One region of the Sorangium sp. So ce406 genome, then DNA from elsewhere that is predicted to be linked to it. Evidence: riboswitches for the same ligand, from Rfam matches in the RefSeq annotation. Region 1 holds a riboswitch; each other region holds the start of a gene.
What was found. Region 1 has a riboswitch for cobalamin ahead of WME96_RS01710 (energy-coupling factor ABC transporter permease). Riboswitches for the same ligand answer to the same signal wherever they lie in the genome.
Positions count from the first base shown of each region.

Region 2: another riboswitch for cobalamin. It lies ahead of WME96_RS05275 (TonB-dependent receptor); the one in region 1 lies ahead of WME96_RS01710 (energy-coupling factor ABC transporter permease).
Region 3: another riboswitch for cobalamin. It lies ahead of WME96_RS29505 (ribonucleoside-diphosphate reductase subunit alpha); the one in region 1 lies ahead of WME96_RS01710 (energy-coupling factor ABC transporter permease).

Region 1 covers NZ_CP150340.1:447,831-457,449, reverse strand. Annotated here, with positions in the region: gene WME96_RS01725 (tetratricopeptide repeat protein) at 1-2,880, opposite strand, end outside; gene WME96_RS01720 (3-hydroxyacyl-CoA dehydrogenase family protein) at 3,125-4,015, shown strand; gene WME96_RS01715 (enoyl-CoA hydratase/isomerase family protein) at 4,574-5,401, shown strand; cobalamin riboswitch at 6,348-6,553, shown strand; gene WME96_RS01710 (energy-coupling factor ABC transporter permease) at 6,686-7,363, shown strand; gene WME96_RS01705 (hypothetical protein) at 7,375-7,740, shown strand; gene WME96_RS01700 (CbiQ family ECF transporter T component) at 7,730-8,491, shown strand; gene WME96_RS01695 (energy-coupling factor ABC transporter ATP-binding protein) at 8,488-9,315, shown strand; gene WME96_RS01690 (CbiX/SirB N-terminal domain-containing protein) at 9,291-9,619, shown strand, end outside.
Region 2 covers NZ_CP150340.1:1,433,290-1,442,908, reverse strand. Annotated here, with positions in the region: gene WME96_RS05280 (ATP-binding protein) at 1-766, opposite strand, end outside; gene WME96_RS05275 (TonB-dependent receptor) at 822-3,047, opposite strand; cobalamin riboswitch at 3,286-3,492, opposite strand; gene typA (translational GTPase TypA) at 3,630-5,516, shown strand; gene WME96_RS05265 (hypothetical protein) at 5,588-6,148, shown strand; gene WME96_RS05260 (LysR family transcriptional regulator) at 6,161-7,078, opposite strand; gene WME96_RS05255 (haloacid dehalogenase type II) at 7,255-8,073, shown strand; gene WME96_RS05250 (hypothetical protein) at 8,218-8,823, opposite strand; gene WME96_RS05245 (serine/threonine-protein kinase) at 9,329-9,619, opposite strand, start outside.
Region 3 covers NZ_CP150340.1:7,954,927-7,964,545, reverse strand. Annotated here, with positions in the region: gene WME96_RS29530 (serine/threonine-protein kinase) at 1-1,671, shown strand, start outside; gene WME96_RS29525 (deoxyhypusine synthase family protein) at 1,963-3,000, shown strand; gene WME96_RS29520 (NAD-dependent epimerase/dehydratase family protein) at 3,044-4,087, shown strand; gene WME96_RS29515 (FAD-binding oxidoreductase) at 4,123-6,009, shown strand; gene WME96_RS29510 (cytochrome c-type biogenesis protein CcmH) at 6,083-6,694, shown strand; cobalamin riboswitch at 6,828-7,035, shown strand; gene WME96_RS29505 (ribonucleoside-diphosphate reductase subunit alpha) at 7,293-9,619, shown strand, end outside.

The sequences.
Region 1 (9,619 bases):
CGCCCACTCCTCGAGGATCTCGGCGCGCTCCTCGCCCTCGACCTGGCTCGCCCGGAGGTCGAAGAGCCACCGCAGGTCCTCCTGCCGCTCGTTCGCGCGGAGGAGCGCGTCGAGCGCCCGCACCGTGCTGTCGTCGGACGGGTCGTCCTGGACGAGGCCGCGGTAGACGGTCACCGCCTCGTCGAGCTTGCCCATCTCGCGCGCGTACACCTCGGCGAGCTTCAGCCGGAGCGTGCGCTGCACGTCGGTCGGGAGGAACGTCGCCGTCCGGAGCCGGCCCTCGACCGCCTCGACGAACGGCGCCCAGGAGCCCGCCGCCCGCGACCAGGCCTCGAGCAGGTCGAGCCCCTCCTCGTCCGGCCTGAGCTCGTAGGCGCGGCGCGCGTACCCGAGCGCGCTCGGCTTGTCCGAGAGCGGGCCGCCCGTCACCGCCGCGAGCTTGCGCAGCATGCCGACCTGCGCCTCGGCGTCGTCCGTCGCGTCGAGGAGGATCTCGTAGAGCGCCGGCAGCCGGGCCCACTTCTCCTCCTCCTCGTAGATCGGCACGAGCGCCGCCGCGGCGCGCGAGTCCTTCGGCGACACGCTGAGCACGCGCTCGTACGAGCGCGCCGCGCGCTCGGGCGCCTTGAGCTGCTCCTCGAAGATCCGCGCCGCGCGGAACGAGATGTCGAGCTTCGTGGCCGGATCGGTCGCCTTGTCCGCCGCGCCCGAGAGGAAGTCGACGAGGCCCTCCCAGTCGTTCTGCGAGGCGTAGAGCTCCTCGAGCCCGTCCCAGTCGCCCGCGGCGAAGTACGCGTCGCGCAGGACGCGGAGCGCGCGCGCGTGCCCCGGCGAGAGCGTGAGCACGCGCCGCCACGTCCGCGCCGCCGCGGCCGGATCCTTGAGGCGCTCGGCGTACACCGCCCCGAGCTTCTGCAGCGAGACGAGCCGCGCCGCGTCGTCGGCCGCGAGGTCGACGCGCCGCTCCAGCACCTCGGCGACCGTGGCGAAGTCCTTCTCGCGCTCGGCCTGCTTCTCCAGCGCGTCGAGCACGCCGGGGGCGCTCGGATCGAGCTCGAGGATCCGCTTCTGCAGCGCGATCGCGTCCGCGCCGCGGTCGAGCCGCTCGGCGGCGAGCTTGGCCATCTCGCCGAGCAGCTCGATCTTGGCGGCGCCCTCGGCGCTCTCGAGCTTGCGCTCGTAGAGCGAGTAGAGCTGCGGCCAGGCGCGCCGCTTGAGGTAGAGCTCGCGGAGCTTCTGCTGCGCCTCCTCGTCGATCGGCTCGACCGTGAGCAGCGCCTCGTACGCGGCGATGGCGTTCTGCACGTTCGAGAACTGGTCGAACCAGCGCCGCGCGACCGCGCGGTAGAGCCCCGCCTTCTCGGCGCGGCTCTCGGTCAGCTCGGCGAGGCGCTGCTGGTACGAGAGCAGGTCGCGCCAGCGCCCGAGCGCCTCGTAGATGCGGGTGAGCTCCCGCACGGCGTCGACGTCCTTGTCGTCGAGCTGGACGATCTGGGTGAGCACCGTGACGAGCGCCGCGTCGTTCTTGGCGCGGTCGCGGTAGATCCCGGCGATGTCGCGGAGCACCGCGACCCGGCCGGCGACGTCGTCGGCCGGCGTGCGCTCGAGGTCCTGCCGGTGGAGCTCGACGAGGGCGTTGTACCCCTCGGTCTGGAGGTAGAGGCGCTTCAGGGCGTCGCGCGCCTGGCGGTTCTCCGGGTCGGTCCGGAGCACCGACTTGTACTGCTCGATCGCCTTGGCGGCGTTCTCCTGCGACTCGGCGAGGCGCGCGAGCTCGGTGGCGATGGCGCGCTTCTCGGCGCCGTCGGGCAGGGCGCGCTGCGCGTCGGTCAGGATCGTCGTGAGCCGCGGCTTGTCGCCGCGCTGCTCCAGGACCTCGCGGTAGAAGTTGAGCATGCCGGCGTGCGCGGGCTCGGCGCGGCGCACGCGGTCGAAGTACGGCTCCGCCGCCTGAGGCTGGCCGCGCATGCGCCAGTGGACCATGGCGATCTGCACGAGCATGCCGAGCTCCTCGCCGGGCTTGACGCCGCCGCTGCGGAGCTGGTCCTCGTAGAGGGCGACGAGGCGATCCCAGTCGCCCGCGGCGGAGTACGCCTCGGCGAGGAACGAGAGCGCCTCGGGCTGGCCGGGCGAGAGGTCGAGCACCTCCTCGTAGGCCGCGACCGAGCGCGCCGGGTCGCTCAGGTGGGTCCGGATGGTGCGCGCCGCGCGGAGGCCCGCGGCGATGCGGTCCTCCTTGAGCTGGGCCTCGGCCTTGACGAGCGTCTGGACGCGGACCACCGCCTCGTAGTCGCCCGCGGCGGAGAAGGCGATCTCCGCGAGGCTCGCGGCGCGGCGGTTCCTGGGGTCGAGCTCGAGGGCGAGCTGGAGGAGCTCGGCGATCCTCTCGCCGAGCTCGGCGCGGCCGTAGCGGTAGCCGATGTCGGCGGCGCTCGTGAACAGCGCGCTCTTGAAGGCGCCGTCGGTCGCGCCCTCGGCCTCGGCCACGTACCGGTCGACGAGGTCGCGCCACCGCTCGCGCTTCGAGGCGTCGGTCTCGAGCGCCTCGGCGGCGGCGTCGTCGTCGGGGCGCAGCTCGAGCAGCCGCTTGTAGGCGGCCGCGGCGCGGTCCACGTCGATGAGCTCCTCGTGGTAGACGCGGGCGAGCTCCGCCTGCATCGCGCCCTCGACGGCGCTCCCGGCGGCGAGGGCGATCTCCAGCTCGAGGAGCCGGGCGACGGCTTGCCACTCGTGCCGCTGCTCGTGCCGCGCGCGCGCCGCGCCGAGCAGGCGCTCGACGTCCCCGGCGCCCGCGCCGTTGCTCGGAGCGGTCACGGCCTCCGCGAGCTCGTTCCAGGCCGCCTCGTTTTCAGGCTCATCCTGCAGGCGCCCAAGGGCCATCCGAATCGTCTCAACGCTCATCGTCTCTCCGCGGACCTCGCGAATTCGGTCCGGTCCGTTCACGGGCCGGCCGAAGATAGCCGGGCGGACGACACGGTTTCAAGGATCCTCGCCCCCGCGGGTCGGGAAGCGCGGGCGAAGCTTTCGCGCGCTTCTGCGCCGGGGACGTCCGCCGGCCGCGGGGCGCCGGATCGGCGGGATCGGCGGTTCACCGCGCTCGCGGCTTCGGCTATCAACCGCGGCCATGGAAGCTACGACGATCAAGCGCTTCGGGGTGATCGGCGCGGGCCAGATGGGGCGAGGCATCGCCCAGGTCGCCGCGGCCGCGGGCCTCGAGGTGGTCCTGTGCGACGTCTCTAGGTCGCTGGCCGAGTCGGGCAAGGCCCAGATCGCCGCGATCCTCGCGAAGCAGGTGGAGAAGGGCAAGATGGCCGCGGAGGCGCGGGAGGCGCTCCTCGGCCGCGTCGCGGTGGCCGACGGCATCGCGGGGCTGTCGGAGGTCGACCTGGCGGTCGAGGCGGTGACCGAGAGCTTCGACGTCAAGAGCGGCATTTTCAAGCTCGCCGACGCGGCGATGCCGAAGGGGGCGATCCTGGCGTCGAACACGTCGTCGATCTCGATCACGCGGCTCGCGGCGGTGACCAGCCGGCCTGAGCTGGTCATCGGCATGCACTTCATGAACCCGGTGCCCCTGATGAAGCTGGTCGAGCTCGTCCGCGGGGTGCAGACGTCGGACGCGACGTACGAGGCCGTCCGGGCGCTCGCGGTGGGGCTCGGCAAGACGGTGATCACGTCGAAGGACCAGCCGGGGTTCATCGTGAACCGGATGCTGATCCCGTTCCTCAACGAGGCGTGCTTCGCGCTCCAGGAGGGGCTGTCGACGCCGGAGGACATCGACGCGGGGGCGCGGCTCGGGCTGAACCACCCGATGGGGCCGCTCGAGCTGGCGGACCTGATCGGGCTCGACACGGTGCTGTCGATCGCGGAGGTGCTGCACCGGGAGTTCGGGGACTCGAAGTACCGGGCGCCCACGCTGCTGCGGAACCTGGTGGCGGCGGGGTGGTACGGGAAGAAGAGCGGGCGGGGGTTCTACGTGTACGACGACAAGGGGCAGAAGACGGGGCGGGCGGTGTAGGATCCTGCAGCGGAGCCAGCGGGGGAGGGGGTGCCGCGCGGGGGGCCGGCGGGGGCCCCTCCCACAAACTCGCGCCTTTTGGGGGGCTATTGCCGTGGGAAAGGGTGGGTCGGTCCGGGAGGGCGTCGCACGGAGCGGGCCGGCGCTCGGGTTTGTGGGGCCCTACCCCGCCGGCCCCCCGCGCGGCACCCCCTCCCCCGCTGGCTCTCTCTGAGGAGCGGTGGGGGGTTGGGGGTTGGCAATAACTGCCTCGGCCACCCCAGATCAGCGGATGACGCGGTCGGGGAAGATCTGTGGCCGAGATTCGAGCGATCCCAGCAGAGATGGCAGTACCGCAGAATGGTTGACGGGCCCCCTCCTGCCAAAAAACAAGGGCCTTCCGCGCGCCAGGACTCGTGTCCTCGGAGCGATGAGCAGCGGTACCAGGCCCGCCGGCTCGCTCGCTCGTCGCGTCAGCCACGGTCCTCAGCATAGCAGCCCCGGGCGGGCACATCACGGCGCCTCCCGCGGCGCTCGGCCGCGCTTCCCCCCGGCGCGGCGCGCTGCTAACCACCGGTCATGACCGCTCAAGAACAGCAGCCGGGGGTCCCTGCTCGCGGTGCCCTCCAGTTCGTCGCCGTCGAGCGCGCGGGGCACGTCGCCACCGTGACGATCCAGCGGCCCGACAAGCTCAACGCCCTGAACCCCGCCGTGCTCGGCGACCTCACCGCCGCCTTCCAGGAGCTCCTCGCGCCCGCCGAGGGCGGCGAGGTCCGCGCGGCCGTGCTCACCGGCGCCGGCAAGGCGTTCGTCGCGGGCGCCGATATCGCCGAGATGGCGTCCATGAACAGCATCGCCGCGAAGCGGTTCGCCGACGCGGGACACCGGCTCGCCGACCTCATCGAAACGGCGCCGTTCCCGGTGATCGCCGCCGTGAACGGCTTCGCGCTGGGCGGCGGGTGCGAGCTCGCCCTCGCGTGCGACTTCATCTACGCGGCGGAAGGCGCCAGGCTCGGGCAGCCCGAGGTGAACCTGGGCGTCATCCCGGGGTTCGGCGGGACCCAGCGATTGCTGCGCCGGGTCGGCGTCGGCCGCGCCCGCGAGCTCGTCTATTCAGGAGACATGATCACCGCCGAACAGGGGCTCGCCATCGGGCTCGTCAACGCCGTCTTCCCGGCCGCCGAGCTCCTCGCGCGCGCCCGCGAGACCGCCCTCAAGATCGCCTCGCGCGGGCCGCTCGCCGTCGCCGCCGCCAAGCGCGTCCTCCTGCGCGGCGAGAGCCTCGACCTGGCCGCCGCCAACGAGCTGGAAGCCCAGGCGTTCGCCGCCCTCTTCGGCAGCGAGGACCAGAAAATCGGAATGAAAGCGTTCCTGTCGAAATCGCAGGCCGCATTCACCGGGAAGTGATGAACAGCGCATAAAAAAAGACCGCGCATCATGCCGGAGGGGGGAACCCAACATGAGCGCGGCGGGTAACCGCGCCGGGACACCAACCGTCCGCCGCGGTGCGCAAGAAAGACCGCATGCGCTCCGGGCTGGGGGGCTGCGCCGGCGCGCATGCGGTGATCGGAGTGTGGCACCCGAGAGCCCGCTGTCGATAACAAAGTGCAAGGCGTGCGCGCCGATGCGCGAATCGCTCACGCCACGAAGGCAGCCAGGCGACCGCGCCGACGCGCTCACGCCCGAATTCATGGAATGCACGTCCGAGCCGGGCATACCCATCCACACGAGACAGCATTCGACGTGACGAGCTCTTCGGGTCCCGAGAAAAGAGGACACCAAAGCCCGCTCGCCTCGTCAATCCGTGCTCAGCACGACGCAGCACGGCAGGCGCTGGACGTCGGCTCATGTAAGTAAAGAGCCAGGACGAACCAAGCGCGCTGCGACGAGAAACGTACCGGCGGCCACGACCGAACCCGCAAGAAACCGCCTGTGAACGCATTCCCAGGCGGGCGCCGGGCGAGCAGCGTCCAGGCGCGGCGAAAGTAAAGTGTGTTTACCACGGAAGCACGAAGGCCAGAAACTGACCAATCGGGCTCCGGTCGTGCGTCTCGGTCAATTTCGCGGCCTCCAGCAATGCGTCGATGGTTAAGGAGAAGCTCGCTCCCTGATGCCGCCTGGCCGCTCGGCGGGCGGAACATCGCGCGCGCGGCGCACGACGGCGGCACCGGACCGTCCGCTCGCGGGCGCGTGAGGCGCGACGCGGGAGGCGAGCGCGGCGAGCGCGGCGAGCACGGCGAAGCGCGCCGGCCCCTCGGACGAGGGCGCGGACGGCACAGGGCGGGCTGGACGGCGAGGGCGCGGCGCGACCTCCTTGACGCCGGGCGCGAAACGGGACTACCGAGCATCCATCTGACAATCTGTTTCCTCGGGTGCCCTCAGGGGCATAACAGGGAAGCCGGTGCGAATCCGGCGCGGTCCCGCCACCGTGAATGGGGAGCTGCATCCGAAGACCACTGGGCCTCCTGAAGAGACCCGGGAAGGTGGACGCAGCGCCGGGAGCTCGAACAGCTCCCCGAACCCATGAGCCGGGAGACCTACCCGAGTCCCACGAGGTGCAGCTTGCGCACGTCTTCGTGGCGTCCGGGTGCGGACTTCACCCGGAGCGCCAACATCGGTCTTCCCGGCCGCCCCGCCGTCATCTTTACCGCGTTCCTGGCCGCATCGCTCGCCGCGAGGCCCGCGGCCGCGATGCACCTCGCGGAGGGCGTCCTGCCGCTCGGGTGGTGCGCGGTCTGGAACGCGCTCGCCCTGCCCTTCGTCGCGATCGCCCTCCACCTGCTCCGGCAGCGCACCCAGCAGGACGCCTTCTACAAGCCGTTCGTCGGCCTCGTCGCCGCCGCCGTCTTCGCGATCTCGTGCATGCCCGTGCCGGTGCCGACCGCGGGGACGTGCTCCCACCCGTGCGGCACCGGGCTCGCCGCGGTGCTCATCGGGCCCTGGATGACTGTCCTCGTCACCGTGGTGGCGCTCCTCATCCAGGCCCTCTTCCTCGCGCACGGCGGGCTCACCACGCTCGGCGCCGACGTCGCGTCGATGGGCATCGCGGGCGCCTTCACCGGGTACCTCGCCTTCCGGCTCGCGCGGCGCTGCGGCGCGAACCTGTGGGTCGCGGGGTTCCTCGCCGGCGTGACGTCGGACTGGGCGACGTACGCGACGACGGCGCTCGAGCTCGCCCTCGGGCTCGCCGGCGAGGGGTCGGTGACGTCCATGTTCACGGCCGTCGCGCTCGCCTTCGTCCCCACCCAGCTCCCGCTCGGCCTCCTCGAGGGCGCCATGACCGCCGGGGCCCTCGTCTTCCTGCGCTCCCGGCGGCCCGACATCCTGGAGCGGCTCCGGGTCGTCCCGCTCGCCGCGGGGGCGTCGTGACCCGGCCGCCGATGCCGCGCCGGTCGGCCGCGGCGCCCTGGCGCGCCGCGCTGCCGCTCGCCGCGGCGCTCCGGCTCACCGCCGCGCTGCCGCTCGCCGCGCTGCCGCTCGCCGCGGCGCTCTGGCTCACCGGGTGCGGCAACGCATCCTGGGACGGCGTCGACGAGGCCGTCGTCCGCCGCGTCGCCGAGGACGCGGGGCGCCACGACACGGGGCCGCTCTTCGCTGGCCTGGAGGGCGACCTCCTCCTCTTCGCGTTCCTCTGGGCAGGGCTCCTCGCCGGCTTCGCCCTCGGCTACTTCTCGCGCGTGCTCTTCGTGGAGCGCGCCGACCAGCCCGCCGCCAGGGCCGGCGGCGACGAGCTCCGTGCGGAGTGACCTGCCCGCGCCGCCCCGCGGCCGGCTCCGCGACGTGGACGCCCGGCTCCGCCTCGGGGCCGCCGTGGCGGCGTGCTGCGTCGCCGCGGGCGCGCGCTCGCCCTGGACGCCGGCCGCGCTGCTCGTCCTCGCGTGCACGGCCCTCCGGCTCCAGGGCCTGACCGCGGGCGCCATCCTCCGCGCCTTCGCGCCCGCCGCGTGGATCGGCGGCGTCGCGGCGGCGCTCGCGCTCGCGCTCACCCCGGGCGAGCCGCTGCTCGCCGGCGCGGCGTTCCCGCTCGACGCGGTCACGCGCGAGGGCGCCCGCCGCGCCGCGGCGATCGGCGCGCGCGTCCTCGCGGCGGCCGCGGTGCTCAAGTGGCTCTCCCGCGCGGCCGCCCCCGCCGAGATCGACGCGGCCCTGGCCGGGCTCGGCGCGCCCGCGGCGCTCGTCGAGCTGCTCGCGCTGGCGCGGCGCTTCGCCGGCGTGCTGCAGCGCGCCGCCGACAGCGCGTGGAGCGCCGCCGGCCTCCGCGGCGGGTTCACGCGGCCGGCCGCCGCCGCGCGCTCGGCCGGCGCGGTCGCGGGTGTCGTGGCGCTCCGGACGCTGGAGCGCTCCGAGCACGCCGCCGTCGCGATGCAGCTCCGCGGCTACCGGGGGAAGCTCCCGGTCGCCGACCGCCGCGCGAGCGCGCCCGCAGCGAACCTCGCGTTCGCCGCCGCCGCCGCCCTGGCGCTGACGCTCTGCGTGGCCGCGGGAGGCGCGGGGTGAGCGCGATCGCGCTGCGCGCCCCGGCGATCGGCTACCGCGGCGGCGCGGCCGTGCTGCGCGACGTGCGCCTCGACGTCGCCGAGGGCGAGTCCGTGGCGGTGCTCGGCGGCAACGGCGCCGGCAAGACCGCGCTGCTCCGCGCGCTCGTCGGGCTCCTCCCCGCGCCCGGCGGCGGCGTCGAGATCGCGGGCCGCCGCGTGGGCTCGCCGTCGGACGCTGTCGCCGCGGGCGCCGCGCTCGTGCTCCAGGACCCGGACGACCAGCTGCTCGGCGCGACGCTCCTCGACGACGTCCTGTTCGGCCCGCGGAACCTCGGCCTGCCCGCGCCCGAGGCGCGGCGCCGCGCGGAGGCGGCGCTCTCCGCCGTGCAGATCGCGCACCTCGCCGATCGCGCGATCGAGGCGCTGAGCTTCGGCGAGCGCAAGCGCGCGTGCATCGCCGGGATGCTCGCGATGCAGCCGCGCGTGCTGCTGCTCGACGAGCCGACAGCGGGGCTCGACCCCGAGGGCGAGCTCGCCCTGTGCCGGACGCTGCGCGCGCTCTCGGAGCAGCAAGGGACCACGCTCGTGACCGCGACGCACGCGGTCGACCTCGTGCCGCTCTTCGCCACGCGCGCGGTCCTGCTCGGCGACGGGCAGGTGCTCGCGGACGGGCCGCCGCGGGAGGTGTTCGCGCGGGGGGAGCTCCTCGCGCGCGCGCGGCTCAGGCGGCCGTGGGTCGCGGAGCTCTGGACCCGGATGACCCCGGCCGAGCCGCGCGGCCGCGAAGGACTCCCACTCACCCTGGAGGAGGCGCTCGCATGCATGACGAAGGGCTCCTGCTGATCGGCCACGGCAGCCGCGACGCCGCGTCGAACGCCGAGTTCGAGGCGCTCGTGGCCGAGCACCGCGCGGCGCGGCCCGGCATCGTCGTGCAGCACGGGTACATCGAGCTCGCGACGCCGCACCTCGCCGACGCGCTCGCGGCGCTCGCGGCGCAGGTGTCCCGGGTGGCCGTCGTGCCGCTCTTCCTGTTCGCGGCGGGGCACGTGAAGAACGACATCCCGATCGCGCTCGAGCAGGCGCGGACCGCCTTCCCGGGCGTGCGCTTCTCCGCGGCGCGGCCCCTCGGCGTGCACCCGGCGCTCGC
Region 2 (9,619 bases), 990 kb from region 1:
CGTCGGGGAGCCGCTCGGCGCGGGCGAGGCCGCGGGCGAGCAGCGCGCGGTCGCCGGACGGGCCGGCCTCGAGGGCGGCGACGATCGCGCGCGTGGCGGGGCGCACGGCGAGGGTGAAGCCGAGGGTGCCGGAGAGCGCGAGGAGCGGGACGACCTCGAACCACGCCTGGAACACGACCTGGCTCTGGGTGCGGAGGAACGCGACGGCGAAGAGCAGCATCACGTGCCCGCCGACGATGCCGGCGGCCGTGGCCGACTCCGCGAGCCGCGGGCGGAGCGCCGCGGCGAGGGCGCGCGCGGAGGCGGCCTCGGAGGCGCCGCTGTCGGCCGCGTCGGCGCGGAGCACGGCGCGGTAGATGGCGCGGCGCATGCCGCCGGCCATGACGCCGAAGGCGACCGCGGTGACGATAAGGCCGAGCCACGCGGGCGGGGTCGCCTGGCCGATCCCGAGCGGGCTGGGCCACGAGGAGGGGGGCGCGGCGGGGGCGCCCCGGCCGGCGAGCGGCAGGACGGCGAGCGGCCAGGAGAGGGTCCGGATCGCCGCCGCGATGGCGAAGCCGCGGTCGCCGCGCCGGACGAGCGCGCCCGAGAGGGCGGCCGAGAGGGCCATCGAGGCGAGCAGGAGGATGGCCGGCCACGGCGTCGTGAGGGCCGCGGGGACGACGGCCGAGAGGAACAGGAGCGCGGAGAACAGCTCCCAGCCGTTCGCGACGAGCTCCGCGCGGGCGCGGGGCGTGCGGAGCAGGGAGAGCGGGGGCGAGGACACGGGCGGGCGGCATGGAAGCCCAGGGCCCGCGCCTTCGCAACGGGCGCCGCGCCGCTCACCGCCAGTACAGCGTCGCCCGCCCGATCGCCGTGAACGGCCACCCCGGCGAGTAGTGGATCCCGGTGACCGCGGCCGGCTCGTGCGGCAGGCGCGACTCGCTCGCGAACTGGACCTCGCGCCACGTCGCGTCGAGGAGGTTCTGGACGTCCACGGCCACCTCGACGTCCCTCCACCGCAGCCCCGCGTTGGCGTCGATCACCGTGAACCCCTCGGCCGTCAGCGACTCGTCCTCGGTCGCGGGCCGCGCGCCGATCGACTTGACCCGGAGCGCGGCGAACGGCGTGAACGCGCCGAACGTCGGGCGGACGCCGACACCGGCGGTCAGCGTCCGCGTCGGCGCGAGGGCCACCGCGCTCCCGTTGCCCGCGTTCGCGCGGAACCGCGCGCGCGTGAAGGTCGCGTCGACGTCGGCGAAGAGCCAGCTCCCGAGCCGGTAGCGCGCGCCGATCTCGAGGCCGTAGCGCCGCGTCTGCGCCGACGGCTCGGTGACACCGGCGTCCCCGCTCCAGACCAGCTCGGAGTCGAGATCGAGGAGGAACCCCGCCGCGCTCAGCGTCAGGCCGCGCAGCGGCGTGGCCCTCGCGCCGAGCTCGTAGCCCGTCGCGGGGGTGATGAGCGTCGCCCCGCCCTCGCCCAGCACCACGCCCTGGGCGTCGTTCGAGTGGAAGCCCCGCCCGTAGTGCGCGAACAGATCGAGGCCGTCGACCGGGGAGACGATCGCCGTGAGCTTCGGGAAGAGCTGCATCTGCCCCCGGAAGCCGCTCGACCGGCTCCCGGTCGCGCCGAGATCCTCGCGCCGGTCGTCCACGTTGACGTCGATCCACTGCCCCCGCAGCCCCGCCACGAAGCGGAGCCAGCGCCGGATCCGGGCGTCCTCCTCGACGTAGACGCCGATCTGGCCCTCGTCGATGTGGGCCCTGCCCCGCTCCTCGATCCGCTCGCGCGCCTCGTCGTGGTGGAGCGACTTGTCGATCGCGTCGGCGCGGATGTGCGCGCCGAGCGACGTCGTGAGCTTCGCCCCGCGGTACTCGAGGCTCCGGCGCAGCCGGAGATCGGCGCCGCCGACGACGCGGTCGTCGTTCTGCTCGATCTGGTCGCCGTGGACGGGGTCCTCGGTGAAGAACGTGAAGTTCGAGTACAGCGTGAAGCGGTAGCGGACGAGGTACGCCATCGCGCTCAGGTCGGCGTCCCGCCACGCCGTCGTGTACGCGAGGGAGGCCATGTGCCGCTCGGTCGCGCCGCCCTCGGTCGGGTCGACGGAGCCGAAGTGATCGATGCACGGCGGGTCGGACGCGGGCGGCGTCGGGCCCGGGTGGCCCTGCTCGCCCTCGCCGCACACGGCCCGCGCGGGGACCTGACCGGAGCCGTACCAGGTCGACCCGTAGGACATCCAGGTCATCTGGATCTTCCCGGTCGGGCTGAGATCGTGCGTCGCCCTCAGGTACACGTTGAAGCGCTCGAGCCGCTCGGGGCTGAGGAACGGACCGTCGTTCCGGTAGACCTCCGCCGCCGCCACGGCGCGCCATGTGTCGCCGAGATCCGGCGAGGCGATCACGAGGCCGCGCCGGATCCCGTACTGCCCCACGCTGACCTGCGCGTGGCTCTCGTCGAGCTTCTCGGCGAAGCGGAGGTTGACGGCGCCCGCGGTGCCGAAATCGCCGATGCTCGCTGTATAAGGCCCCTTGGTGCCGTCGAGCCCCGTCACGAGCTCCGGGATCACGAAGTAGAGGTCGGTGAACCCGTGCCCGTGGCCGTGGCTGACCATGTTGACGGGGACGCCGTCGACGAAGAAGGCGACGTCCGTCCCGTGGTCCGCGTCGAACCCGCGAAGGAAGTACTGGTTCGCCTTGCCGCCGCCGGCGTGCTGCACGGCGAAGAGCCCCGGGACCGCCTCGACGATGTCGCCCGCACGGAGCCTCGGCCTGAGCTCGAGCTCGCGGTGCCCGACCGAGACGCGCGAGGCGGCCTCGCTCCCCGGCTTCTCCGCGTGGACGGTGACCTCGATCGCCCCGCCGCCGTCCGCGGGCGCCCCCGCGCCGCCGTCGGAGGACGCGCCCGCGGCCGCCTCGGCGCCCGCGGCCGCCTCGACGACCGCGGTCGCCTCGGGGACCTCGCCCTCGGCGCGCGCGAGCGGCGCGGCGGCGAGCGAGGTGGATAGCGCGGCGAGCAGGTGTCGTGAAAAGCAGCGTCCGTTCCGCTTCGTGATCGTCGTGCGCGGCATGCGCGTCCTCCTTCGGTGGCGTCGCGCAGGGCGGCTCCGGGCCGCTCGCGCCGAGCACCGCGAGGAGAAGAGAGGCCTGTCCGTCGCACACCGCGCCGGGCCGACCTCTCGCCCCCGCGGGCGAACGGGAGGTCGCGCGGGGGGCGGGTCGGACTCCGGGGCGCGCGCGGACGGCTGCGGCGGCTCGGACCTCTCCGCCTCCCTCGAGGCTCCCAGGTCAAACCGGCGCCAGATGTCTCCCCGTCGCCGGGCGATGGCAGGTCTTCGGGCTTGCGAGCGTCTCGGCCTGGCCGACTTCCTACTGTCCACCGCTTCCCAGCCCTCTCGGGCCAGTGCTCGTCGTGGAGGTCGTTCTCGCTTACCGCTGCGGGGCAGCCCCGGAATCTCACCGGGTTCCCTATTCAGCCTGGGCAAGGGCCCAGGCACCAACGCGGCGCGCACCCTATTGCGGCGCGGCTTCGGCTGTCAACGCTCCCGCTCACCCCGCTCGCTCACCGCGCCTCGCGCGCGTTGCTCACCGCGCTTCGCGCCCCCTGGGCGCGACGTCTGCCGCGCGGGCCGGACGTTCGGGCTCTGGCGAGGATGGGCTCGCTCCTCCGTGGGTCGCGTGCTACACGGCCGCCGCTGTATATGCCGCGTAACGATCTCCGCAACATCGCCATCGTCGCCCACGTCGACCACGGGAAGACGACCCTCGTCGATCACATGCTCCGCCAGTCGGGCGCCTTCCGAGAGAACGAGGTCGTGGCCGAGCGGGTCATGGACTCGAACGACCTCGAGCGGGAGCGCGGCATCACCATCCTCGCGAAGAACACCAGCATCCGGTACCGCGGGGTCAAGATCAACATCGTCGACACGCCCGGCCACTCCGACTTCGGCGGCGAGGTCGAGCGCACGCTGATGATGGCCGACGGGGCGCTGCTCCTCGTCGACGCCGCCGAGGGCCCGCTGCCGCAGACGCGGTTCGTGCTCTCGAAGTGCCTCCAGCGCGGCTTCCCGGTCATCGTCGTCATCAACAAGATCGACCGCAGCGACGCGCGCGCCCACGAGGTGCTCTCCGAGGTGTTCGACCTCTTCTGCGACCTCGAGGCGAGCGACCCGCAGCAGGACTTCGCGACGCTCTACGCCGTGGCGAAGCTCGGCCAGGCGAAGCGCGAGCTCGAGGACGAGGCGACGGACCTACAGCCGCTCTTCGAGACCATCCTCGAGCGCGTCCCCGGCCCGTCGGGCGACCCCGACGGGCCTCTGCAGGTCATCGTCTGCAACACGACGCACGACGACTACGTGGGCCGGCTCGCGGTCGGCCGCGTGGTCCGCGGCACGGCCCGGTCCGGCGCCGACGTCGCGCTGCTCGGCGAGGACGGGCAGTCGCGCGGCTACGTGAAGATGCTCTACGCCTACGAGGGGCTGAAGCGCGTCCCGGTCGAGAGCGCCGTCGTGGGCGAGGTGATCGCGATCGCGGGGCTCGATTCGGTCACGATCGGCGACACGATCGCGGATCTGGGGCAGCCCGAGGCGCTGCCGCGGATCGTGGTCGAGGAGCCGACGATCAAGATGAAGATCGGCGTGAACACGTCGACGTTCGCCGGCAAGAGCAAGCAGTCGAAGTACCTGACGAGCCGCCACCTGAAGGAGCGGCTCGAGCGCGAGGCGATGAAGAACCTCGCGATCCGGGTGGAGCCGACCGAGGTGCCGGACACGTTCGTGGTGCTCGGCCGCGGCGAGCTCCAGCTCGCGATCCTGGTCGAGACGATGCGGCGCGAGGGGTACGAGATGCAGCTCTCGAACCCCGAGGTGGTGACGCGCGAGATCAACGGCGAGGTGATGGAGCCGATCGAGCTCGTGGTGGTCGACGTGCCCGACACCTACGTCGGCATCGTGACCGAGCGCCTCAGCGGTCGGCGCGGCCGGATGGTGAAGATGACGAACCCCGGCTTCGGGCGCGCCCGCCTCGAGTTCCGGGTCCCGTCGCGCGGGCTCATCGGCTTCCGCGGCGAGTTCCTGACCGCGACGCGCGGCACCGGCCTGCTCAACACGATGTTCGACGGCTGGGCGCCCTGGGGAGGCCCGATGATGCGCCGCCCGACCGGGGCCATCGTCGCCGATCGCGCCGGCGTGGCGACCCCGTACGCGCTGCACCACCTGCAGCCGCGCGGGATGTTCTTCATCGTCCCCGGCGTCGAGGTCTACGAGGGGATGATCATCGGCGAGCACAACCGGCCGAACGACACCGACGTCAACGTGATCAAGGAGAAGAAGCTGTCCAACGTGCGCAACCACGGCAAGGACGAGAACGTCCTCCTGGCGAGCCCGCGGCTGCTCACGATCGAGACGGCGATGGAGTGGATCGACGGCGACGAGCTGGTCGAGGTCACGCCCGACGCGGTGCGCGTCCGCAAGAAGGTGCTCGCGTGCAACCGCCGCGAGCGCCGCGAGGACGCGATCGAGCAGTCGCAGGCCGTGGAGTGATCGGCGGCGCGCGCGGCGTGGTCGACGCGGCGCGCGCCCCGGCGCTGCCCGGGCCGGTGTAGACTCGCGGCATGAGAACGACGCTGCTCTCGGCGGGCCTGGCTTCGCTCGTCGCGCTCGCGGGGGCGGGCGCGTGCGGCGGGAACGTCGTCGTCGACGGGTCCCCCGGGGGCGACGAGGGGTCCGGGGGCGCCGGCGCGACGGCGGGCGCCGCGTCGGGCCCGGCCGCCCCGTCGAGCGCGGGCGCGGGCCCGCTGACGACCACGGCGGGCGCGGGCCCGCGATCGTCGAGCGCCGGCGGCGCGGATCCGGTCGAGGCGCAGATGGCCTCGTGCGGCGCCTTCTGCGCGCTGTTCGACCGCGCGTGCCCGTCGAACGGCTGCCGCGACGCCTGCGCGGAGCTGCTCACCGCGCCGCGCCCGTGCAACGCGCTGACGGCGCCGTACTTCGACTGCATGAGCGCCGGCATCCAGATCTCGTCGATGACGTCCTGCGAGCAGATCGCGCGCTGGCTCGATCCGCTCTTCGAGTGCCTCGGCTCCAGCGCGTCCAGGTGCGAGACGTCGTTCAAGGACGTCTGCTCGGAGCCCTTCCAGGACCACCGGGCGTGTCAGCTCGACGGCGCCCCGTAGCCCGGACGCTCGTCACCTGATGATCGGCCGCGGGCGCGGCTCGGGCCGGAGGGCGCGCCGCAGCGGGGCGAGCGCGTCGACCACGAACGCGACGAGCGCCTTCACGCGCGGCGCCGCGCGCGCGTCCCGGTGCACCCCGAGCCACAGCGCGCGCTCGGGCGGCGGTGAGGGCGGCGCGAGGAGGCGCAGGCCCGGCGTCGCGTCGCCGAGGTAGCGCGGCAGGCAGACGAGCCCGACGCCGGCGGCGCCCATCGTCGCCTGGGCCTCGCGGCCGTTGGTCCTGGCGGCGACGCGGGCCTTCCCGGCGACGGCGCTGAGCCACGGCAGGTCGGCGACGGCCGGCGGATCGTCGCTCATCGTGACGAGGGCGTGGCCCTCGCACTGCCGGTCGAAGTCCGGCGAGCCGCGCTCGGCGAGGTAGGTCTCCGACGCGTAGAGGCCGAACCCGATCCGCGCGACCTCGCGCTGGAACACCTCGTGGTGCTCGAACGCCGCGGGGCGGAGGGCGATGTCCGCTTCCCGCCGCGGGAGGCTCAGCCAGCGCGCGTCCGCGACGAGGTCGACGGAGATGGCGGGGTGCCGGGCGAGGAACGGGACGAGCAGCGGCCCGAGGACGCGGACGGCGAGCCACTCGGACGCCGTGACGCGCAGGTGGCCTCTCAGGCCCGCGTCGCGCCCACCGGCGGCGAGCTCGGCCGCGAGGGCGCCCTGCTCCATGCGCTCGGCGTGCCCGAGCACGCTCTCGCCCGCGGCCGAGAGCGCGAATCCGGACGGCGAGCGTAGAAAGAGCTTTGCCCCGAGGCGCCGCTCGAACGCGTCGATGCGCCGCCCCACGGTCGGCTGCGTGACCTTCAGCGCGCGCGCGGCGGCGGAGAGGTTGCCGTGCCGCGCGACGGCGAGGAAGTAGCGCAGGTCGTCCCAGTCGAGCATGGCTCCGGCGCGCGGGGCGCTGCTGCCGGAGAGCGCTCCACGTCATGCAAGGATGCATGGCGAGTATACGGCGATGGCGGATCCCCGGGCAACGGCGGGGCGTGCATGCTCAGCGCGTGCTCTCGCGCTCCAGCGCTCTCGAAACGTTCAATTCGAATCACCCGATCGAGGCCCGCATGCTTTCACGTCGCCGTGAGTTTCTCGACCTCGTCGCCGGGGTCACCGCAACAGGCCTCCTGGGCTCGGCCCCGCTGGCCATGACCACCTCGTGCGCCGCGGAGGGCGGGCCGGCGCGGCCGCCGCCGGCGTCACCCTCGAAGATCAGGGCCATCGCCTTCGACGCCTTTGCGGTCCTCGATCCGCGGCCGATCGCCGCGCTCGCGGAGGAGCTCTCCCCGGGCAAGGGCGCTCTCTTGAGCGAGGCCTGGCGCACCCGTCAATTCGAGTACACGTGGCTCCGGGTCGCGTCGGGGGAGTACGCGGATTTCTGGCAGGTGACCGGGGATGCGCTGGTGTTCGCCGAGCGGCTGCTGGAGCTCGACCTCGGCGAGGAAAAGCGGGCGCGGCTCCTCGGGGCCTATCTCGATCTCAGGCCATGGCCGGACGCGGCGCCGGCGCTGAGATCGTTGAAGGACGCGGGCGTCCGGCTCTCGTTCCTGTCGAACTTCACGCCGCGGATGCTCGACGCTGCCATCGAGAGCGCCGGTCTGGGAGGCCTGTTCGAGCACGCGCTCAGCACCGATCGGGCGAGGACGTACAAGCCGGATCCCCGCGCGTACCGGATGGCGGTCGACGCGTTTGGCCTCGAGCGCGAGGAGATCCTGTTCGTGCCGTTCGCCGGCTGGGACGCCGCGGGCGCCCGGTGGTTCGGCTATCCGACGTTCTGGGTCAACCGCCTGGGCCTGCCGGCCGAGGAGCTCGGCGTGACCGCCGACGCCACGGGAGCGAGCCTGGCCGATCTGGTCGAGCTCGTGACAGCCGTCCTCCCTGATTGAAGCGTGGCGGGGCTGATGCGAGAGGCAGCATGCATCAGGGCTGTCGCCGGCCTGCTCGCCGGCGCGACCACGCTGCGATCCGCGGCGACCGCGCCGTCCGTCGCGAGGACCAGGCCGCTCGGCAGGAGGACCGGTTGGGTCCGGCTAGCAGCCGGGGAGCGAGACGTCGACGTCGAGCAGCACGTCCGCGACCACCGTCGTCTCCTCGTCGGGACGACCGCTCACGCGGGCCTCGCTCGTGATCTTCATGCTCGGCGCCACCACGTAGGGCTTGAGATCCACGCCCTCGACCACATCCATCGACAGCTCGCGCGCGCCGCGCGGCACCTCGTCGAGCTTCGCGATGAGCACCCGCGGCTGCCCCTCCGTCTCGACGAAGAACGACGCGGAGCGCAGAAAATCGAAGCTCCCGCTCTCCGGGCTCTCGACGCGCAGCGTGAACGCCAGGATCTGCACCGAGTCCACGTCGTCCTTGGTGACACCCTGGTTCTCGAACTCCGCCGAGAGATCGATGCTCTGAAAAGCATCGAAGTCGAGCACGCCGAGGACGTCGTCGAGGATCGTCCCCGCCGGGACGACCGCCCTGCCGCCGACCTCCACGTCGATGTTGTCGAGGGAATCGCACATGGGCAGCGCGCACAGGCCGAGGATGGAAGCCGCGCGCGCGAGCGCCTCGCCGAGGGGACGCCGCCGATCGCGCCGTGAGGTCCGCCGGTTCGCAGGGACAGGTGATGAAGGCGAGCTCGTCATGGGGCGATCGTAACGCATCTCCAGCCGATCATGCGCCCTGGCCGCAGGCGCCCGCGCGCGCCCGCCGCGGTCGCTCGGCTCCCTGCAGGTCTCGCCCATCCGCGCGACCTCTCGCTGGAGCACCTCGCGTCGCGCCCGCCGGCGGCGAGCTCGGCGGATTCCCCGGGCAACGGCGGAGGGCGCATGCTCAGCGCGCGCTCTCGCGTTCGAAAGAGCCCTCGGGCCGAATGGGACAATCGGCCCGAGGGGGGGCGTGTTCATGGCAGACCGCCCGGCGATTTACCTGCGATAGCCTGTCCACGAGGGCTCGCTCCCGCAAGGCACCTAGTTCCACGGTACGGGTGAGATGGCCAGGCCGAACTGCACGCCATCAGCTCTTTTGACGTGAGTCTGGTCCTTGCGGGTGGCGCCCCGCGATTCTCAAGAATCAGATCCAGAGCGCCGGCGCGAGACATTCCGCGTGACGCCGGAAAGCACGGCGGCGTACCTGGTCAGTCTCCCCTGCTCACTTGAGCGCTCCGCCGTGCACGGCGGCCTCGCGCTCGAGCGCCGCGTCGACGAGCGGCTGGCTCCCCCTGGCGTCCACGGGGGAGCCGCTCTGGCTCGGCGCCGCGCCCCGCTGGGCGTGCTGAGTGAGCGCGGGGGAGCGCTCGACCGCCGTCGTCCTGGCCAGCGCCGGCGATCCGCTCATCGCCTCTGGCTTCCGGAGCCCGCCGTCGGGGGCGCGCACATCGCCGAGCGCCCGCAGCATGGCGGCGGCGGTGAGCCCGTTGCGCGGCCGATCGCCGGGATATTT
Region 3 (9,619 bases), 5.1 Mb from region 1:
CTGCCCACGCTGCCGCTGCTCGATCCGCTCGCGCAGGGGGAGATCGCGGCGCTCGGGCCGGCGCTCGGCGCGCACGCGCGGCTCGTCGCGCTGCTCGGCGCCGAGGTGTCGCTCGACGAGATCGCGGGCGTGCTCGACCACCTGGACCGGCGCGGCGAGGGCGCGGCCTTCCCCCTCGACGCGCGGATCGGGACCGAGCGCCTGGTCAGGGCGGGCGTGCTCGTCGCCGATCGGAAGGGCCGGCTCGGCTTCCGGCACGCGCTGATGCGGGAGGCGATCGCGCACGGCGTCGCCGAGGCGGAGCGGCGGAGCATCCACGTCGCGGCCTACGAGCACCACCGGCAGGCGGCCCACGAGAGCCGGGAGCAGCGGTGGTTCAAGATCTCGTACCACGCCGCCGAGGCGGGGCTCGCGGCGGTCGCGGAGGAGGCCTACCTGGAGCTCGCCGAGCGGGCGAGGGCGCGCCACGTCTATGTCGAGGCGGAGCTCCACTACAGCCGCGCGCTCGCGCAGCCGGTCGAGGGGCGCGGCGCGCGGCGGAGGGCGGCGTACAGGGGCCGGGGGCTGATGCGCTACCGGCTCGGCCGCTACCACGACGCGCTCGGCGATCTGGAGCGCGCGCGGGCGATGGCGGTCGAGGAGGGCGACAGGATCGAGCAGATCGAGCTCCTGCTCGACGAGGCCACGGCGCTCGACTGGATGAGCGACTACGGGAGATCGAAGGAGCGGGTGGAGCAGGCGAGGGAGCTCGCGCAGGGCGAGCTGCCGCCGGCGCTCACGGCGCGCCTGTCGATGGGGGTGGGGCGCTCGCTCATCCACGAGGGCCGCGAGGACGCGGCGGCGCCGCCGCTCGAGGACGCGGCGGCCCAGGCCGAGGCCGTCGGCGACGACGGCTACGAGACGCTGGTGATCTCGCTGCTGCTCCTCGGCTTCGTCTATCCAGGGCTGGGCAAGCTGGACCAGGCAGGGGCGGTCCTGGAGCGGGCGATCCGGATGTGCGAGGCGCGCGGCGATCGCCTGCACCTTGGGTCCGCGATCAACAGCCGAGCGCTCCTGCGCGCGTGCCTCGGGGACCACGAGGGCATGATCCTGGACACGTGCCGCCTGCTCGCCATCTCACGCGAGCTGGGGCTGGGGACGATGGAGCTCGTGGGGGAGTTCAACCTCGGCGAACATTTCTACCTGATGGGCAACGTGGACATCGCGATGTCCCATGTGGAGCGGGCCGTGGCGCTCGAGCGGCAGCAGCGGGGGGACGAGGCGCGGCCGGTGGTGCAGCTCCTCCTCGCGAGGGTGCTCCTGTACCGGGGCGAGGAGACCAGGGCGCGGGAGATCATCGAGGCGATCCGGAGCCAGCAGGAGAGGGCCGCCGTGGAGGGGCGCGGGGGCATGGAGATGGCCCCCTCGGAAGAGGTGCAGTGGTCGATGATCGACCTGTCGACGCGGGAGGCGACCGACGAGGCGTGGGACGAGCTCGAGGAGCGGTCGGCGCGCTTCTCGGTGGGGCAGGAGCAGATCGAGGTCATCGAGGCGCGGGCGCGGGCGTGCGCGCGGCGCGGCCGCCACGCCGAGGCGCGCGCGGCGCTCGAGCGGGCGATCGAGGCAGCGGGGAGGATCCCCAACGTGATGCGGGAGCGGCTCGAGCGGCAGCGAGGGAGCCAGCCCGGATGAGCCTCTTGCGCTGATCCCGCCGGGGCGCTGCGACAGGCCCGCCGCTGCGAGGCCCGATGGCCTACGTGCGGAACCATGGCCGAAGCGTCCGGCCATGGGGGCGCATCGAGGGGGTCGAGGCGCTCGCCCTCGGGCTTGACACGATTGTCGTAATGCGTGCTACGGTGCCCCCGAAGCCACCCGACGCTGCGATGGCGGCCCGGCCCGCGCCGGTCCGTAGGGCGTCCCTGGTGGCCTGCGCGACCCGAGACCACCGGGACGACCTCCGTGGTCGCCGAGGCTCGGTGGAACATGGCTGGGACGAAGAGCGCGTCCACGACGCTGCCCCTGCTCACGTTCGTTCTTCGCAACTACAAGAATTTCAACGCCCGCGCGACGCGCGACGCGCTCCTCGCCTACTGGGAGCACATCGAGCGTGGGGGGAAGATGTTCTGGGCCGTGGCCGGGGCGATGTCCTCGGCCCAGCTCGGCATCACGCTGGCGCCGGCCATCCGCGCCGGCCTGATCCACGGCATGTCGGTGACCGGCGCGAACCTGGAGGAGTCGCTGTTCCGCCTCGTCGCGCATGACGCTTATCACGACTTCCCCGACTACCGTTACTTCACCAAGCAGGACGACACGCGGATCCTCGAGAACCGGATGCGGCGCGTGACCGACACCAGCATCCCCGAGGACGAGGCTTTCCGTGCGGTGGAGAAGCACATCGTCCCCATGTGGGAGCGGGCGACGGCGCGCGGCGAGCGCCGCTTCTGGCACGAGTACTTCTACGAGCTGGTCCGGGCGGTCGAGCCCGCGCTCCACCGCGGACCGCCCGAGGAGTGCTGGTTGCTCGCCGCCGCGGAGGCCGGGCTGCCGCTGGTGGTCCCGGGACACGAGGACTCGACCTTCGGCAACATCTTCGCGTCCTACGTGAGGCGGGGCGAGTGCAGCGCGAGCATCGTGAAGTCGGGTATCGAGTACATGGCCGATCTGTACGATCAGTACCGCGCGCTCAGCGCAGGCGCGGGCGTCGGGTTCTTCCAGATCGGCGGGGGCATCGCGGGGGACTTCCCCATCTGCGTGGTGCCGTCGCTCAAGTACGATCTCGACGAGCCGGCCCGGCCCTGGGCCTACTTCTGCCAGATCTCCGACTCGACGACATCCTACGGCTCGTACTCCGGCGCCACGCCGAACGAGAAGATCACCTGGGACAAGCTGACCGCGGACACACCCATGTTCGTGATCGAGTCGGACGCCACCATCGTGGCGCCGCTCCTGCTCGGAGCGCTGCTCGAGTGCAAGAGCCACCCGGCCGAGGCGCGGGCCATCATCGAGGCCCACGGCGCGTGAGCGTCGGCGGCTCTCCTTACCCCTGAAGCGAGGTTGCAAGACGATGAGCAAGAAGAAGGTCCTGATCACGGGCGGCGCGGGCTTCCTCGGGATCAATCTGGTGCGGCACCTGCTCGAGCGCGGCTATGAGGTCACGTCGCTCGATCTCCTGGACTTCGATTACCCCGAGCGGTCGCGCATCCGCGAGGTGCGCGGGGACATCCGCGACGCGGCGGTGGTCGACGCGGCGGTGAAGGGGCAGGACTTCGTCGTGCACACGGCGGCCGCGCTGCCCCTGTACACGCCGGAGGAGATCTACACGACCGACGTGATCGGCACGCGCGTGGTCATGAGCGCGGCGCGCCGCCACGGCGTCGAGCGCGCCGTGCACATCTCCTCCACGGCCGTGTACGGCATCCCCGACCACCACCCGCTCAGCGAGGACGACCGGCTCGACGGCGTGGGCCCGTACGGGCAGGCCAAGATCCAGGCCGAGCTCGTGTGCCTGGAGGAGCGCGGCCGGGGGCTCGTGGTGCCCATCATCCGGCCCAAGTCCTTCATCGGCCCGGAGCGGCTCGGGGTCTTCGCGCTGCTCTACGACTGGGCGCTCGACGGCAAGGGCTTCCCCATGATCGGCGACGGCAAGAACCGCTACCAGCTCCTCGACGTGGCCGATCTCTGCGAGGCCATCTACCTGTGCATGACGAAGGACGCGGCGGTCGCCAACGACACCTTCAATATCGGCGCGAAGGACTTCACCACCATGGGAGAGGACTACCAGGCGGTGCTCGACGCGGTGGGCAAGGGCAAGAAGATCGTGCCCTTCCCCGCGGCGCCGGCGGTGCTCGGCCTGCGCGCGCTGGAGGCGATGGGCCTGTCGCCGCTCTACAAGTGGGTCTACGAGACGGCATCGAAGGACTCGTTCGTGTCGATCGAGAAGGCCGAGCGGCAGCTCGGCTTCGCGCCGAAGTATTCGAACAAGGACGCGCTGGTGCGCAACCTCGAGTGGTACCGGGCGCACCGGAGCGAGTTCGAGAGCCGCTCGGGCGTGACCCATCGCGTGCCCTGGAAGCAGGGCGCGATCGGCCTGTTGAAGGCGTTCTTCTGAGCCAACTGAGGTCGTCGACGGTGAGAGGTGATGACATGGATCAGGAGCGAGGGTTGCGGTCGCGCATCGAGCGCGCAGGAGCGAACGTCGCGAGCCGGCTGGGCTGGGGTTCGCGGGGTGGTGGCGGCAGGACACCGGCGCCCGCGGCGCCGCTCGGTGACGAGGAGGAGGCGCTCGACGGCTGGGGCTTCAAGGACACGCGCTTCGTCGTGAAGCCGGACGGCCACGTGACGCTCACGGGACGTCGCTACAACCTCAGCGGGCTCGATCTTCCGAAGTTGCTGCCGTGGCTGTCGGGCATTCTTCAGGCGCCGCTCGCCTACGACAACCGCAACGTGCCCCGCTATCCGCCCGCGGTTCCCGCCGCGCGGCGCGACGAGGCGCTGCTCGAGGCGCTCCGCGGCTTCCTCCGCGACGATCAGGTGAGTGACGAGCCGCTGGTCCGGCTGCGGCGTGGCCACGGCCACACCGGGGCCGAGATCTGGGCGATTCGCTACGGTCGGCTGCCCCGCGTCCCCGATCTCGTCGTTTTCCCCGAGGCGCACGCCGAGGTGGAGCGCCTCGTCGAGGTGGCGCACGAGCGCGGGGCCTGCCTCGTCCCCTTCGGCGGCGGTACCAATGTCACCGACGCCCTGCGCTTGCCCGTCGACGAAGCGCGTGTCGTCATCGTGCTGGACATGCGCCGCATGAACAAGCTGCGCTGGGTGGACCCGGTGAACCGCACGGCGTGCATCGAGGCGGGCGCCACCGGACGGCACATCGCCGCCGAGCTGGCCAGGCACGGGCTGACGCTCGGACACGAGCCCGACAGCGCGGAGTTCTCGACGCTCGGCGGGTGGATCGCCACGAACGCGAGCGGGATGAAGAAGAACCGCTACGGCAATGTCGAGGACATCGTGCTCGATGTCACGGCAGTGACGGCCCGAGGCGTGATTGAACGTCCCGCCGTGGGCCCGCGCGAGAGCGTCGGCGTCAACCCGAAGACCTTCCTGTTCGGGAGCGAGGGGAACCTCGGTATCATCACCAGCGCGGTGGTCAAGGTCTGGCCCCTGCCCGAGGTGCAGCGCTACGCGAGCGTGATCTTCCCGGACCTCGAGCGCGGCTTCCAGTTCCTCTACGACCTGCAACAGAGCGGCGCCGTTCCTGCGAGCGTGCGCGTGATGGACAACACCCAGTTCCATTTCGGACAGGCGCTGAAGCCGGCCTCGAAGGGCCTCGCCGCGCGGCTCAAGAGCCAGGCAGAGGCGCTCGTGGTGACGCGGATCAAGGGCTTCGACCCGCACAAGATGTGCGTGGCGACGGTGGTCTTCGAGGGCACGGCCGCGGAGGTCGCCTTTCAGGAGCGAACGCTCCGGGCCATCGCGGCGCGCCATGGTGGCCTCCAGGGAGGCGCCGCCAACGGGGAGCGTGGCTACCAGCTCACGTTCGGTATCGCGTACATCCGCGATCTGGCGTTCGAGCACTGGGCCATCGCGGAGAGCTTCGAGACAAGCGTGCCATGGTCGCGCGCGCTCGAGCTCTACGAGCGGGTCAAGCGCCGCGTGGAGCTCGAGCACGAGCGCCGCCGGCTACCCGGAAGGCCCTTCTTCACCGGTCGGATCACGCAGGTCTATTCGACTGGCGTCGCGATGTACTTCTATCTCGGTTTCTACGCGAAGGGCGTCGCCGACCCCGTTGCGGAGTATGCCGCCCTCGAGCACGCGGCGCGTGAGGAGATCCTCGCCTCCGGCGGCACGCTCTCGCACCACCACGGCGTGGGGAAGATCCGGCAGGACTTCCTCGGCGAGGTGTACTCCGAGGGCGCGCGGACGGTCATTCGCGAGGTCAAGCGCGCGCTCGATCCGGACAACCTCTTCGGCGCCTCGAACCACGGCGTGCGCGGCGCGGTCGCGCTGGCCGGCGAGACGGAGCAGGCGCCGTGACGGTGCCGCGCGGTGACCAGCGCGACATCGTGTCGCAGGGCCGTGGAGGTCGATAGCGGTAGTCTGTCTCGCCATGAGCCAGCGAGAGCACCGCGGCGCTGCGGATGCCCCGGTCCGTGCCCCTCACCGCGCGCGCGACGTGAGCTCGACGCTGCGTGTCCGATCGCCGCGGAGCTCGCGCGGGCGTCGCGCGGCGGCGCTGGTCGTCGCCGTCGCGGGCGTGGTCCTCAGCGGTAGGGCCACGCCCGCGACGACCAGCACGGCAGCGGGCGAGCTCGCCGACTCGACAGCGGCGCCCGGCGAGAGAGCGCTCGAAGGGCGCCTGCTCGCGCCTTGTTGCTGGGATCAGACACTCGACATCCACGAATCGCCGGTGGCGCAGGAGCTTCGTCGCGAGATCCGAGCGCGTCTCCGCCGGGGCGAGGCCGTCGACAGAGTCGAGCAGGACCTCATCGCGCGTCATGGGGAGCGTATCCGTGCGGCGCCTTCGTCCGGCGTCCTTGGCCAGGTTGCCCTGGGCTTGATGCTCGGCATCGCGGCGTCGTTCCTCGGGATCTTCGCCCTGCTGCGCTCGTGGAGGCGGAGCGCCGCGCAGCCGGCTCCGTCCAATCTGGCCATCGCGGCGCCTGTACGTGACGAGTACGACGAGCGCCTCGACGACGAGCTCCGGAGGCGCGACGCGTGAGCACGCCCTCGCTGTGCACCCTTGGCGCGGTTGTCGCGCGCCGGGCATCGATGGTCGATGGCCGGTCGTCGCTCCGCTCCTCTCCTCAGGTGCCCGCCACAACATCTCGCTTGACCTGCGCCCCGCACCGCAATATGTAGTGGCTCATGTTGGTGCCTCGGGCTTCGGCCCGGGGCTCAAAAGGGAACCCGGTGCGAATCCGGGGCTGCCCCGCAGCGGTAAGCGAGAACGATCTCCACGACGAGCACTGGCCCTCGGGCTGGGAAGCGGTGGACCGTAGGAAGCCGGCGAGAGCCGGAGCGCTCGCGAGCCCGAAGACCTGCCAACGTCCAGCGCCGGGGAGACATCCCGCGCCGGTTTGACCTGGAAGCCTCGAGGGAGGCGGGTAGGTCCGAGCTGGCGCAGACTCTCGCGCTTGTCCCGGTTCCGACCCCCTCCCGCGTTGTCTTCCTTTCGCCCGCGGGGGCGAGCGGTCGGTCCGAAGGGCTCTCCTGGAGAGCCTTGCGCGCTCGCGCACATCGGCTGGCTTCTTCGCTCTCGCGGCATCGACGCGAGCGGTCCGGTACCGCTCCGACGAAGCTCGACGAGGAGGATTGCCATGCTGAGCGACACAGTGACGATGAGCAACGGCGCGGCGCCGTTGCGGGCGCGGGGCGCGAGGAGCGGAGGCGCGGAGGAAGCGCTCCCGCACACGACGATGCGGGTGAAGAAGCGCGACGGGTCGAGCGAGCCTGTCGACGTCAACAAGATCGTCCGGGCCGTGAGCCGCTCTTGCGCGGCCCTGTCCGACGTGGACGCGCTCCGCGTCGCCACCAAGACCATCAGCGGCCTCTACGACGGCGCGACCACGCGCGAGCTCGACCAGCTCTCCATCCAGACGGCGGCGTCGCTCATCGCAGAGGAGCCGCAGTACGCGAGGCTCGCGGCGCGCCTGCTCGCGACCTATATCGACAAGGAGGTCCGCAATCAGGAGATCCACGCCTTCTCGCAGTCCGTCGCCGTCGGGCGGCGGCTCGGCCTCATCAACGAGCGGCTCCACAGCTTCGTCGCGCAGAACGCCCGCAAGCTGAACGACGCGATCGAGCCGGGGCGGGACCACGAGCTCGAGTACTTCGGCCTCCGGACGCTCTACGATCGCTACCTCCTGAAGCACCCCGAGACGCGCCTCGTCACCGAGTCGCCGCAGCAGTTCTTCCTGCGCATCGCCTGCGCGCTCTCCGAGACGGCGGCGCAGGCGGTCGAGCTCTATCGCCTGTTCTCGTCGCTCGACTACCTCCCGAGCTCGCCCACGCTGTTCAACGCCGGGACGAGCCACGAGCAGCTCTCGAGCTGCTTCCTGCTCGACTCGCCCGAGGACCACCTCGAGACCATTTACCAGCGCTACACAGACGTCGCGATGCTCTCGAAGTTCTCGGGTGGCATCGGGCTCGCCTACCACCGCGTGCGGTCGCGCGGCTCGCTCATCGAGAGCACCAACGGGCACTCGAGCGGGATCGTGCCGTGGCTCAAGACGCTCGACGCGTCGGTCGCGGCCGTGAACCAGGGCGGCAAGCGCAAGGGCGCCTGCTGCGTCTACCTCGAGCCGTGGCACGCCGACGTCGAGGAGTTCCTCGCGCTGCGCGACAGCACCGGCGACGAGGCCGCGCGCACGCACAACCTGAACCTGGCGAACTGGGTCCCGGACCTGTTCATGAAGCGGGTCGAGGCGGACGGCGAATGGAGCCTCTTCGACCCGAAGGAGGTGCGCGACCTCCCCGATCTCCACGGCGACGAGTTCGAGCGCCGCTATGCCCAGGCCGAGGAGGCGGGCATCGCAAAGAAGACAATGAAGGCGCGCGAGCTCTACGCGCGGATGATGCGCACGCTCGCGCAGACCGGCAATGGTTGGATGACGTTCAAGGACAAGGCGAACCGCGCCTGCAATCAGACGGCGCTGCCGGGCCGGACCGTGCACCTCTCGAACCTCTGCACCGAGATCGTCGAGGTGACCTCGAAGGACGAAGCGGCCGTGTGCAACCTGGGCTCGATCAACCTCGCGCGCCACACCGTCAACGGTGAGGGCGGCGCGGTCGCGTTCGATTTCGAGAAGCTGGCGCGCACCGTGCGGACGGCGGTCCGCCAGCTCGACCGCGTCATCGACCTCAATTACTATCCCATCGCCGCGACGAGGCGCTCGAACCTCCGCTGGCGGCCGGTGGGGCTCGGGCTCATGGGCCTGCAAGACGTGTTCTTCCAGATGCGCTTGCCCTTCGACGCCGGCGCCGCGCGGGACCTCTCGAGGCGGATCTCCGAGGAGGTGTATTATCACGCGCTCTCGACGTCCGCGGACCTCGCCGCCGAGAAGGGGCGCCACCCGGCGTTCGACGAGACGCGCGCCGCGCGCGGCGAGCTCCAGTTCGACGCGTGGGGCGTGGTGCCGGAGGACACGGCGCGCTGGGAGGCGCTCCGCGCGCGCATCCTCGCCGAGGGGCTGCGGAACTCGCTGCTCGTCGCGATCGCGCCGACCGCCACGATCGCGTCGATCGCAGGCTGCTACGAGTGCATCGAGCCGCAGGTGTCGAACCTGTTCAAGCGCGAGACGCTCTCTGGCGACTTCCTCCAGATGAACCGCTACCTCGTCGCGGAGCTCAAGCAGCGCGGCGCCTGGAACGACGCGGTGCGCGCCCGTCTCAAGCTCGCGGAGGGCTCGGTCCAGGGGCTCGACGAGCTGCCGGAGGAGGTCCGCGCCGTGTACCGGACCGCCTGGGAGATCCCGATGCGCTCGCTCATCGACATGGCGGCGGAGCGCGGCGCCTTCATCGATCAGAGCCAGTCGCTGAACCTCTTCGTCGAGAACCCCACCATCGGCCAGCTCTCGAGCATGTACTTCCATGCATGGAAGAGGGGGCTCAAGACGACGTATTACCTCCGATCGCGCCCCGCGAC